One region of the Bradyrhizobium brasilense genome, then DNA from elsewhere that is predicted to be linked to it. Evidence: predicted binding sites of a transcription regulator. Region 1 holds the regulator's gene; the other holds the start of a gene.
The links. Region 1 encodes PhoB, which activates phosphate uptake and scavenging genes when phosphate is short. Its sites were predicted from a motif close to TGTCATNNANCTGTCAT; they were not measured.
Positions count from the first base shown of each region.

Region 2: the regulator PhoB is predicted to act here: its motif matches at 2,724-2,740, upstream of ugpB (sn-glycerol-3-phosphate ABC transporter substrate-binding protein UgpB).

Region 1 is NZ_CP121669.1:1,094,296-1,099,859, reverse strand. Features, by position in the region: gene argF (ornithine carbamoyltransferase) at 1-357, opposite strand, end outside; gene QA635_RS04945 (aspartate aminotransferase family protein) at 357-1,565, opposite strand; gene QA635_RS04940 (GcrA family cell cycle regulator) at 2,054-2,566, shown strand; gene phoB (phosphate regulon transcriptional regulator PhoB) at 2,808-3,518, opposite strand; gene phoU (phosphate signaling complex protein PhoU) at 3,664-4,380, opposite strand; gene pstB (phosphate ABC transporter ATP-binding protein PstB) at 4,486-5,304, opposite strand; gene pstA (phosphate ABC transporter permease PstA) at 5,301-5,564, opposite strand, start outside.
Region 2 is NZ_CP121669.1:115,461-121,024, reverse strand. Features, by position in the region: gene ugpE (sn-glycerol-3-phosphate ABC transporter permease UgpE) at 1-313, opposite strand, end outside; gene ugpA (sn-glycerol-3-phosphate ABC transporter permease UgpA) at 313-1,194, opposite strand; gene ugpB (sn-glycerol-3-phosphate ABC transporter substrate-binding protein UgpB) at 1,352-2,668, opposite strand; gene QA635_RS00510 (CaiB/BaiF CoA transferase family protein) at 2,959-4,164, opposite strand; gene QA635_RS00505 (organic hydroperoxide resistance protein) at 4,354-4,779, opposite strand; gene QA635_RS00500 (MarR family winged helix-turn-helix transcriptional regulator) at 4,948-5,409, shown strand; gene QA635_RS00495 (GIY-YIG nuclease family protein) at 5,426-5,564, opposite strand, start outside.

The DNA.
Region 1 (5,564 bases):
CGCCGCGAGCTCGAGCAGCGCGTCATGGTTGAGGATGCGGATCATGATCGCATCGACATAGCGCGACAGCACGCGCGCGGTGTCGGCGATGGTCTCGCCGCGGCCGAGCTGCATCTCGGCACCGGTCAGCATGATGGATTCACCGCCGAGCTGGCGCATGCCGACGTCGAACGACACCCTTGTGCGGGTCGACGGGCGCTCGAAGATCATCGCCAGCGTCTTGCCTTCGAGCGGCTTCCTGCCCTTCTCATGCGCCTTCAGCTTCGCCTTCATGGCGGCTCCGGCGGACAGCATGTTGCGCAGCTCGCCGAGCGGCAGCTCGTTGATATCGAGGAAGTGACGGACCGGCTTGCTCATTATCCAGCCGCCTTCTTCGGCTGCGCCGCCGACAGCACAGAGCAGGCGCGCTCGAGCGCGGTGATCGACTGGTCGATCTCGGCCTCGGTCACGATCAGCGGCGCCAGGAACCGCACCACATTGTCGCCGGCGCCGACAGTGAGCAGCTTCTCGTTGCGCAGCGCTGCGATCAGGTCGCCCGACGGCACCACCGCCTTGACGCCGATCAACAGCCCCTCGCCGCGCACCTCCGACAGCACGCCGGGATAGCGGTCGACGACGGAAGCGAGCTTCTGCTTGAGCAGCAGCGACATCTTCTGCACATGCTCGAAGAAGCCGGGTTTCAGCATGACGTCGAGCACGGCATTGGCGGCGGCGACCGCGAGCGGATTGCCGCCGAAGGTCGAGCCGTGCGAGCCGGGCGCCATGCCGGCCGCAGCCTGCGCGGTCGCCAGCACCGCGCCGATCGGGAAACCGCCGCCGAGCGCCTTGGCCAGCGACATCACATCCGGCGTGACGCCGGTGCGCTTGTAGGCGAACAGCTCGCCGGTGCGGCCCATGCCGGTCTGCACCTCGTCGAAGGCGAGCAGCAGGCCGTGCTCGTCGCACAGCGCGCGCAGCGCCTTGAAAAACGCCTGCGGCGCGGAGCGCACGCCGCCCTCGCCCTGCACCGGCTCGATCAGGATGCCGGCGGTGTGCGGGCCGATCGCCTTCTTCACCGCCTCGATGTCGCCATGCGGCACCTGGTCGAAGCCGTCCATCGGCGGGCCGAAGCCTTCGAGATATTTCGCCGAGCCGGTCGCCGCCAGCGTGCCCAGCGTGCGGCCGTGGAAGGCGCCCTCGAAGGTGATGATGCGGTAGCGCTCGCCATGGCCCTTGGAGAAGTGATAGTGGCGGACCAGCTTGATCACGCCCTCCATCGCTTCGGCGCCGGAATTGCAGAAGAACACGAAGTCGGCAAAGCTCTGCTCGCACAGCCGCGCGGCAAGCGCCTCGCCGTCCGGGCTCTTGAACAGGTTCGACATGTGCCAGAGCTTGGTCGCCTGTTCCTGCAGCGCCTTGACCAGATGCGGATGCGCATGCCCGAGCGCGTTGACCGCGACGCCCGAGGTGAAATCGAGATAGCGGTCGCCGTTGGTTGCGATCAGCCAGGCGCCCTCGCCGCGCTCGAAGCCGAGATCGACCCTGGCGAAGACGGGGAGCAGATGCGACGTGGCAGCGTTGGTCATGGCGTTCACTGACGGTTTTTAAGCCGACAATTGCCGCTGCGCCTTGACGCCAGCGCAGCAACGGCCAGCTTCGGAAAACAAAACGGCCGCCTTTGCGGGCGGCACGTGGCGGGCATTCTATGCTGCGGTCGGTAGGTGTCAATCGCCACGAAGTGGCCTTCCTGCAATGCGAAACGAGCGCAATCCGGAGCATTCCGGTGCGGTGGAAAAGCCTCATCGCGATGCTTAACTGTGCGGGAACATGTGGACGCACGACCGCGGACTCTTGCGCCAGAGTCACGCCATATTGTAGCGTTTGGCCTGTCGGGTACGACATCTCGTGCGGCGGTACTGGACCCTCTAAGTAGCCTTTGTGTCTCGCGTAAACGTTCGGGCGCAACACCGTGCCCGGCGAGGGCTAAGGGATTCTGGCCGCAGGGATATTTGTCCAGATTGGCTCGCAGCGCCGCTCCAATGATTGGCCGGCGCTACGCGAAGGGAAGAATGCGATGACTGTATTGACCTGGTCCGACGATCGCGTCGAGCAGCTGAAGAAGCTCTGGGAGTCCGGCCTGTCGGCCAGCCAGATCGCGGCGGAACTTGGCAATGTGACGCGAAACGCCGTGATCGGCAAAGTGCATCGGCTCGGCCTCTCCGGCCGCGCCAAGGCACCCTCCACGGCCGCGCCGCGTCAGCGCAAGGCCCGCCCGGCCCAGCACATGATGCGGGTGACGCGTCCGGTTTCGCGGGGCAACACCGCGCTGGCGCACGCCTTCGAGGTCGAGATGGAGCCCGATCCGATCTCCTACGACAATGTGGTGCCGATGAGCCAGCGGCTGTCGCTGCTCGAGCTCAACGAGGCCACCTGTCACTGGCCGGTCGGCGATCCCTCGAGCCCGGAATTCTTCTTCTGCGGCGGAAAGGCGCTCGCCGGCCTGCCCTATTGCGCGCATCACTCGCGCGTCGCCTACCAGCCCGCCGCCGATCGCCGCCGGCCGTCGGCGAAACCGCAGATCAAGTGAGCACTCGGGAAAACGACGGAAGACCTCAAAAACAAATCCCCGCGAAAGCGGGGATTTTTTTGTGTGATGCGTAGCCCATTACATCACCGGCGTCGTCCCGGCGAAAGCCGGGACCCATAACCACTAATGCGTGTTGTTAGAAAGCCGTCTGGCCGCGTGCCGATTGCGCTGGCCGCGGCGTATGGGTCCCGGCTTTCGCCGGGACGACGCCGTGTTGCGGTTTATGAATGCCGCATGGCCGTTACGGCTGCGGCTCGGCCTTGGCAAAGCGGTCGTCGAGCGCGTAGCCGGCGCCGCGCACGGTGCGGATCGGATCCTGCTCGCGGCCCGGATTGAGCAGCTTGCGCAGGCGGCCGATATGCACGTCGACGGTACGCTCATCGATGTAGATGTCGCGGCCCCAGACGCTGTCGAGCAGTTGCTCGCGGCTGAACACGCGGCCGGGATGCTCGAGGAAGAATTCGAGCAGGCGATACTCGGTCGGCCCGAGATCGATCGGACGGCCCGAGCGCGCCACGCGGCGCTTCTCGCGGTCGAGCTCGATGTCGCCGTAGGTCAGCACGGTCGCAAGCCGCTCCGGGCTGGCGCGGCGCAACAGGCCCTTCACCCGCGCCAGCAGCTCCGGCACCGAGAACGGCTTGACGATGTAATCGTCCGCGCCGGTGGCAAGCCCGCGCACGCGCTCGCTTTCCTCGCCGCGCGCGGTCAGCATGATGATCGGAAGCTGCTTGGTCTCGGGCCGCGCCCGCAGGCGGCGGCACAGTTCGATGCCGGACAGGCCCGGCAGCATCCAGTCCAGCACCACGAGGTCGGGAACGCGCTCCTTCAGCCTTGTATCCGCATCGTCGCCGCGCCCCACCGTCTCGACATCGTAGCCTTCCGCATCGAGATTGTAGCGCAACAGCGTCGTCAGCGCTTCCTCGTCTTCGACTACCAGAATGCGTGCGCTCATCGGTTTAAGTTCTTTCTCTGTGGTGATCCGTTGCCCAGACGCAAACCGAAACGCTTACTTCCTTGAGCATAGTCCCCGCGGAAACGATTTGTCGCGAGGATCATCCAGTTTCGCTCTTGCCGGTTCCGTGCTTGCCGATCATGCCTCAGTTGCCCGGCACCGTGGTGGCAAAAGTGGTCATGTCGCCCTTCGGGCGCTTGTCGGTGATCTGCTGGCCCTCGATCATGTAGAACACGGTCTCGGCGATATTGGTGGCGTGATCGCCGATCCGCTCGATGTTCTTGGCGCAGAACATCAGATGGATGCAGAACGAGATGTTGCGCGGATCTTCCATCATGTAGGTGAGCAGTTCGCGGAACAGCGAGGTGCAGATCGCATCGACCTCCTCGTCGCCCTTCCAGACGTTCATCGCCGCCGGCAGGTCGTGCGCGGCATAGGCGTCGAGCACCGACTTGACCTGCGACAGCACGAGGTCGGTCATGTGCTCGAGGCCGCGGATCAGCTTCAGCGGCTGGAAATCGCTCTCCAGCGCCGCGACGCGCTTGCCCATGTTCTTGGCGAGGTCGCCGATCCGCTCGAGATCGGTGGCGACGCGCATCGCGCTGACGATCTCACGCAGGTCGATCGCCATTGGCTGGCGGCGCGCGATCGTCAGCACCGCGCGCTCTTCGATGTTGCGCTGCAGATTGTCGATCTCGATGTCGGCGGCGACCACGCGCTTGCCGAGCGCGACGTCGCGACGGATCAGCGCGTCGACCGACTCGGTAATCATCCGTTCGACCAGGCCGCCCATCTCGGCGACCAGGCGGGTCAACTCCTGCAGGTCGCTGTCGAATGCCTTGGCGGTATGTTCAGAAGCCATCGCTTGTCTCCCTCAACCATGATCCCGGGGATCATGGTTTCGTGTCCTGAATTTTAGCATGACCTGATCGGAAACCGGTTTCCACTTTTCCGGATCATGCGCCGGTCAACCGAACCGGCCGGTGATGTAGTCCTGGGTGCGCCGATCGCTCGGTGAGGTGAAGATCTTGTTGGTGTCGTCGAACTCGATCAGCTCGCCGAGATACATGAAGGCGGTCTTGTCGGAGACGCGCGCCGCCTGCTGCATGTTGTGGGTGACGATCGCGATCGTGTAGTCCTCGGAGAGCTCCTGGATCAGTTCCTCGACCTTGGCGGTCGAGATCGGGTCGAGCGCCGAGCACGGCTCGTCGAACAGGATCACCTCGGGGCGCACCGCCACGGTGCGCGCGATGCACAGGCGCTGCTGCTGGCCGCCGGAGAGCGACAGGCCGGAGGCGTTCAGCTTGTCCTTGACCTCGTTCCACAGCGCGCCGCCGCGCAGCGCCTTCTCGACCCGGTCGTCCATCTCGGACTTCGAGATCTTCTCGTAGAGGCGGATGCCGAAGGCGATGTTCTCGTAGATCGTCATCGGGAACGGCGTCGGCTTCTGGAACACCATGCCGACCCGCGCGCGCAGCAAGTTGAGGTCGAGCTTGGGGTCGAGAATGTTGGTCTGGTCCAGCATCAGCTGGCCGACCGCGCGTTGGCCCGGATACAGGTCGTACATCCGGTTGAAGATGCGCAGCAGGGTCGACTTGCCGCAGCCGGACGGGCCGATGAACGCCGTGACGCGGTTGGTGCCGAGCGTCAGGTTGATGTTCTTCAGCGCGTGGTGCTCGCCGTAATAGAAGTTGAGATTGCGCACCGTGACTTTCGGCGGCGCTTCCGGCAGCGGAACCTGCGGAATGTGGCCTGCGGCAGTCGTGGAGACGGAAAGCTCGGTCATTTTGCGGCCCTTTCGGCACCAAGGATACGCGCGCCGATATTCAACGCGAGCACGGTGAATGTGATGAGCAGCGCACCGCTCCACGCCAGCTCTTTCCAGTAGGCGTAGGGGCTCTGCACGAAGTTATTGATGGTCACCGGCAGGTTGGCCATCGTCTTGGTCAGATCCAGGCTGAAGAACTGGTTCGACAGCGCGGTGAACAGCAGCGGCGCGGTCTCGCCGGCGACGCGGGCGGTCGCCAGCAGCACACCGGTGATCAG
Region 2 (5,564 bases), 980 kb from region 1:
ACACGATCGCGTAGGCCGAGATGATCGAGATCGCGATTTTGCCGACCGCGATCAAGAGCGCCATGACCAGCGAGTTCAGCATCATGTTCAGCACCGGCTCGCGGGTCGAGCCGCTCGTGCCGACAAACAGCGTCTGGTAGTAGGTCTGGAGGAAATGGCCGCCGGGCAGCAGCGACATCTGGCCGTTGGCGATGACGGCGTTGTCCTGGGTCGAGGCGACCAGCGCGAGATAGACCGGGAAGGCGACGATCGCGATCCCGATCCACAGGATGGCGTGAGCCAGGTAGCGCTGGAAGCCTTCCTCCTCGACCATCAGTAGGTCACCTTGCGTTCGACGAAGCGGAACTGGATCGCCGTCAGCATGACGACGATGACCATCAGGATGACCGACTGCGCCGCCGACGAGCCGAGATTGCCGCCGAGCAGGCCGTCCGTATAGACCTTGTAGACCAGCGTCTCGGTCGCCTTGCCGGGACCGCCGCGGGTCATGGTGTCGATGATGCCGAAAGTGTCGAAGAAGGCGTAGACGATGTTGATGACCAAGAGGAAGAAGATGGTCGGCGACAACAGCGGGAAGATCACGGTCCAGAACCGCCGCATCGGCCGGGCGCCGTCGATCGCGGCGGCCTCGATCACGCTCTTCGGGATGCTCTGCAGCCCGGCGAGGAAGAACAGGAAATTGTAGGAGATCTGCTTCCAGGCCGCGGCGAGGATGATCAGGGCTGCCGCCTGGTTGCCGTCGAGCAGCGGATTCCAGTCGATGCCCATGGCGCGCAGATAGCGCGACAGCACGCCGAGCGAGGGGTGCAGCATGAACACCCAGAGCACGCCGACCACCGGCGGGGCCACCGCATAGGGCCAGATCAGCAGCGTGCGATACAGCGTCGAGCCGCGCAGTGGCCTGTCAGCCATGACAGCGAGCAGCAGCGCGAAGGACAGCGATGAGACCGCGATCGCGAACGAGAACACGAAGGTTCGGACGATCGCCTCGAAATAGGCCGGCTCCTTGAACAGCTCGAGATAGTTCTCGAACCAGACGAAGCTGGTGGAGAGACCGAAAGCGTCCTGCAGCAGGAAGGACTGGATCACCGCCTGCACGGCCGGCCAGTAGAAAAAGATCAGGACGATCGCGAGTTGCGGGGCAACCAGCGCGTAAGGCAATAGCTTTGACTGGAAAATCGCTTGCTTTTGCATGGGCTCGGAAGAAGGGCAGGCCGCGGATGCGGCCCGCCGGTTGATCGCCCTAAAGCGCGATGAGATGAGGTTGGATCGTCATCGCGCTTTAGCTTGTCATCTGGGCATGGTGGAAAACCGCTTCGCGCTTTTCCGGATCGTGCCCGAAGGCATCATGTCAGCGGACGGCGGTCTTTTCAAACTGCCGCAGCATCTGGTTGCCGCGCTCGACGGCGGCGTCCAGCGCCTGCTTGGCGGTCTTCTTGCCGGCCAGCGCCTGCTCGATCTCCTCCGACCACATGTCGCGCAGCTGCACCATGTTGCCGAGGCGCAGACCGCGGGAATTCGCGGTCGGCTCCTTGTTGGTGAGCTCGAGCAGCGGGGTCTCGAGATAGGGCTGGTCCTTGTAGAAGCCTTCTTCCTTGGCCTTGGCATAGGCGGCCTTGGTGATCGGCAGATAGCCCGAGGCCTTGTGGATCCAGACCTGGCGGTCGGTGTCCGAGAGGAAGGTCAGGAACTTGGCCACGCCCTTGTATTCCTCGGCCGACTTGCCGCCCATCACCCAGAGCGAGGCGCCGCCGATGATCGAGTTCTGCGGCGCGCCCTTGGCGTCGGGATAATACGGCATCGGTGCTGCGGTGAAGTTGAACTTGGCCTGCGCCTTGACGTTGCCGAAGAACGCCGAAGAGGTCAGGTAGATCGGGCATTCGCCCGAGGTGAAGCGGCCTTCGCCGGTGTTGGTGCGGCCGGCATAGTCGTAGGTCTTGTCCTTCTGCAGCTCGACGAGGTTCTCGAGATGCTTGACCTGCAGCGGGCCGTTGAATTCGAGCACGGTGTCGAAGCCGTCGAGGCCGTTGGCCTTGCTGGCGAGCGGCACATTGTGCCAGGCCGAGAGCTGTTCGAGATTGACCCAGGTGACCCACGAGCCGGAGAAGCCGCAGGTGTTATAGCCGGCTGCCTTCAGCTTCTTGGCGTCGTCGAACACTTGCGGCCAGGTCTTCGGAATCTCCGCGATGTTGGCCTTCTTCAGCGCATCGAGATTGATCCACATCACCGTCGACGACGAGTTGAAGGGGAACGACAGCATCTCGCCCTTGGAGGTCGAGTAGTAGCCGGTGATCGCGGGCAGATAGACGCCCGGATCGAACTTCTCGCCGGCGTCGGCCATCAGCTTGTAGACCGGCTTGACGGCGCCGGTGGCGGCCATCATCGTCGCGGTGCCGACCTCGAACACCTGCATGATATGCGGCGCGTTGCCGGCGCGGAACGCGGCGATGCCGGCGTTCATGGTGTCGGCATAGCCGCCCTTGTAGGTCGGGATCACCTTGTAGTCGGATTGCGAGGCGTTGAAGTCGTTGGCCAGCTTGACGATGACGTCGTTGTTGGCGCCGGTCATCGCGTGCCACCACTGGATCTCGGTCACCGCGAACGCGGGCGACGCGAATGCGAGCGCGGCAGCGGCTGCCGCGGCAGCGCCTAGTCGTCGAAAGAACATCAAAACCCCTCCCAATTGGAACATCATCTTTCGTTGCGCGCGTTATCAGCGCCGGATGACGTTCAAATGACCGTATAAACGAAAGTCATGGTAGGGGGGAAGCCGAAGCGAAGGGAAGCGGTAAAAAAGGCGAAGACCGCAGCCGCATCCGTGCGGTGCAACGCCGGCCGCGACGTTGCACCGCAGTGTTGATGCGTCGGCCGGTTCGAGACGGGCCGACGCTCCAGCTTTGTCCTGACGCGAACCGGTGCCCATCCCGCATCACGTGCGGGACGGGCTCGAAAACGTCTTTAGCGCTTGCGCTGGGGACCGCAGACCACGCCTTTTTCAACCAGGCCGTTGATCTCGTCCTTCGAGTAGCCGAACTCGCCAAGCACTTCCGCGGCGTGCTGGCTGAACTTCGGCGGCGTACGGCGCAGGTTCGGCTTGGTGCGTTCGAGGCGGATCGGCGAGGCGACGCCCTTGTACCAATCCTTCTCGATGACGTCGCCGCGATGAATGGTGTGCGGGTTGGTCAGCGCCTGGTCGATCTTCTGCACCGGGCCGGCCGGCAGGCCGGCGGCGAGCAGCCGATTGCACAGCGGCTCGGCCTCGTGCTGGCTGAACACCGCGGCCAGTTCGACGCGCAGCGCATCGCGGTTGGCGATGCGGTCCTTGTTGCGGGCAAAGCGCGGGTCGGTGCCGAGTTCGGGCTTGCCAATCTCCTTGGCGAGCTTGCGGAAGGTTCCGTCATTGCCGACGCCGATGAAGATGTTGTCGGTCTTGGTCGGGAAGATCGCGTAAGGAACGAGGTTGGGATGCTCGTTGCCGGTGAGCGACGGCGGCTTGCCATGCATGAAGTAGTTCGCGGTGTGCGGATGCATGATCGCGAGCCCGGTCTCGTACAGCGTCGTCTCGATGAACTGGCCGAGCCCTGAGCGCTGCCGCTCCGACAGCGCCATCAGGATGCCGATCGTGGCGTAGAGCCCGGTGGTGATGTCGACCAGCGGCACGCCGATCCGCATCGGACCGCTCTCCGGCGAGCCGGTCGCCGCGATCATGCCGGTCATCGCCTGGATGATCGCGTCATAGCCGGGATTGCCGCCGCGCGGGCCGTCGGCGCCGAAGCCGGAGATCCGGCAATGCACGAGGCGCGGAAATTTCGCGCGCAGCACGTCGTTGCCGATGCCCCATTTGTCGAGCGTGCCCGGCTTGAAATTCTCGATCAGCACGTCGGCGGTCTCGAGCATCTTCATCAGCACCGCGCGTCCGCCCTCGGAAGCGAGGTCGAGGCCGATCGAGCGCTTGTTGCGGTTGATGCCGACGAAATAGGCCGCGTCCTCGTCATGGAACGGAGGACCCCAGTCGCGCACCTCGTCGCCGGCGGGCGGCTCGACCTTGATCACGTCGGCGCCGTGGTCGGCGAGAATCTGGGTGCAATACGGACCGCCGAGCACGCGCGTCAGATCGATCACGCGCAGGCCGCTCATCGCGCCCGTAGCCGCTGGGGTATTCATGGAAACAACCTTCGCTCAGTTGGGATCAGATAACGAGGGTCCCAGAGCTAACGGTCTTCAGCCGGGGCAGCAATGCTTCCGTCGGCGCAGGCCCATGCAGCAGGCGGCGCATGCGTTCGCCAAGCGAACCAGCCGCTGAAAGAGCAATGGTCCGCCACGTGTCGCGGCGGACCATTGCGTGATGTGGAACTAGACGACGCTCAGCTTGACGTCGACATTGCCGCGGGTCGCGTTGGAATAGGGGCACACCTGGTGGGCCTTCTCGACCAGCGCTTCGGCATCGTTGCGCGCAAGGCCGGGCAGCGACACCGCGAGCTCGACGGCGAGGCCGAAGCCGCCTTCCGAGCGCGGGCCGATGCCGACCGTCGAGGTCACCGAGGCGTCGGCGGGAACCTTGGGGCCGCCCTGCGAGGCCACGAACTTCATCGCGCCGATGAAGCAGGCGGCATAGCCGGCCGCGAACAGCTGCTCCGGATTGTTGCCGGCACCGCCGCCGCCACCGAGCTCCTTCGGGGTCGTGAGCTTGACGTCGAGTGCGCCGTCGAGCGTCGCCGCATGGCCGTCGCGGCCGCCGGTTGCCTTGGCGCTGGTCTTGTAGAGCACGTTCACAGACATCGTGGTCTCCCTTGGTGGGTTGGGCTTGAATTCGATGACGCATGTATTGCACGCAAATAGATTGCGCACAATATAAAATATGCGGTCTCACATTTAATTGTTCGCAATTGAATCCGCGGTCCCGTGAGCCCAGAATGACCCGGAAACGAGATGGATTCGATGGGAATCATGGCCAGGAAACCGACGGCCGCGGATCAGGCGCTGCGGCTCGACAATCAGATCTGCTTTGCGGTCTATTCGACCGCGCACGCCTTCAACCGCGTCTACAAGCCGCTGCTCGACCGGCTCGGGCTGACCTATCCGCAGTATCTCGTGATGCTGGCGCTGTGGGAGCGCGACGACGTCGCGGTGAAGGACCTCGGCGAGCGCCTGTTCCTGGATTCCGGCACGCTGACGCCGCTCCTGAAGCGGCTGGAGGCGGCGGAGTTGATCAGGCGGACCCGCAGCACCGCGGACGAGCGGGTGGTGCTGATCGCGCTGACGCCGCAGGGCCACGCGCTGCGCGAAAAGGCCAAGGCCGTGCCGCAGTCGATCCTCGCGGCCTCGGACTGCACCGTCGGCGAACTGATGGCGATGAAGGACGAGATCGTCGCGCTGCGCGACCGGCTGAATGCGGTGCTGGGGGAGTAGGGGGCGGGCGGGGCGGTTAGAGGCGTTTCTTGGCGAAGGCGCGGCCGGAGTGGGATTTGAGATATTTCTCGAACGCCAACGCTTTGTACTTGTCGGGAAATGCGCAGTACCAGACCAAGTCCCACGGCATAAATTTTGAGGTGTGCGCCGATTTG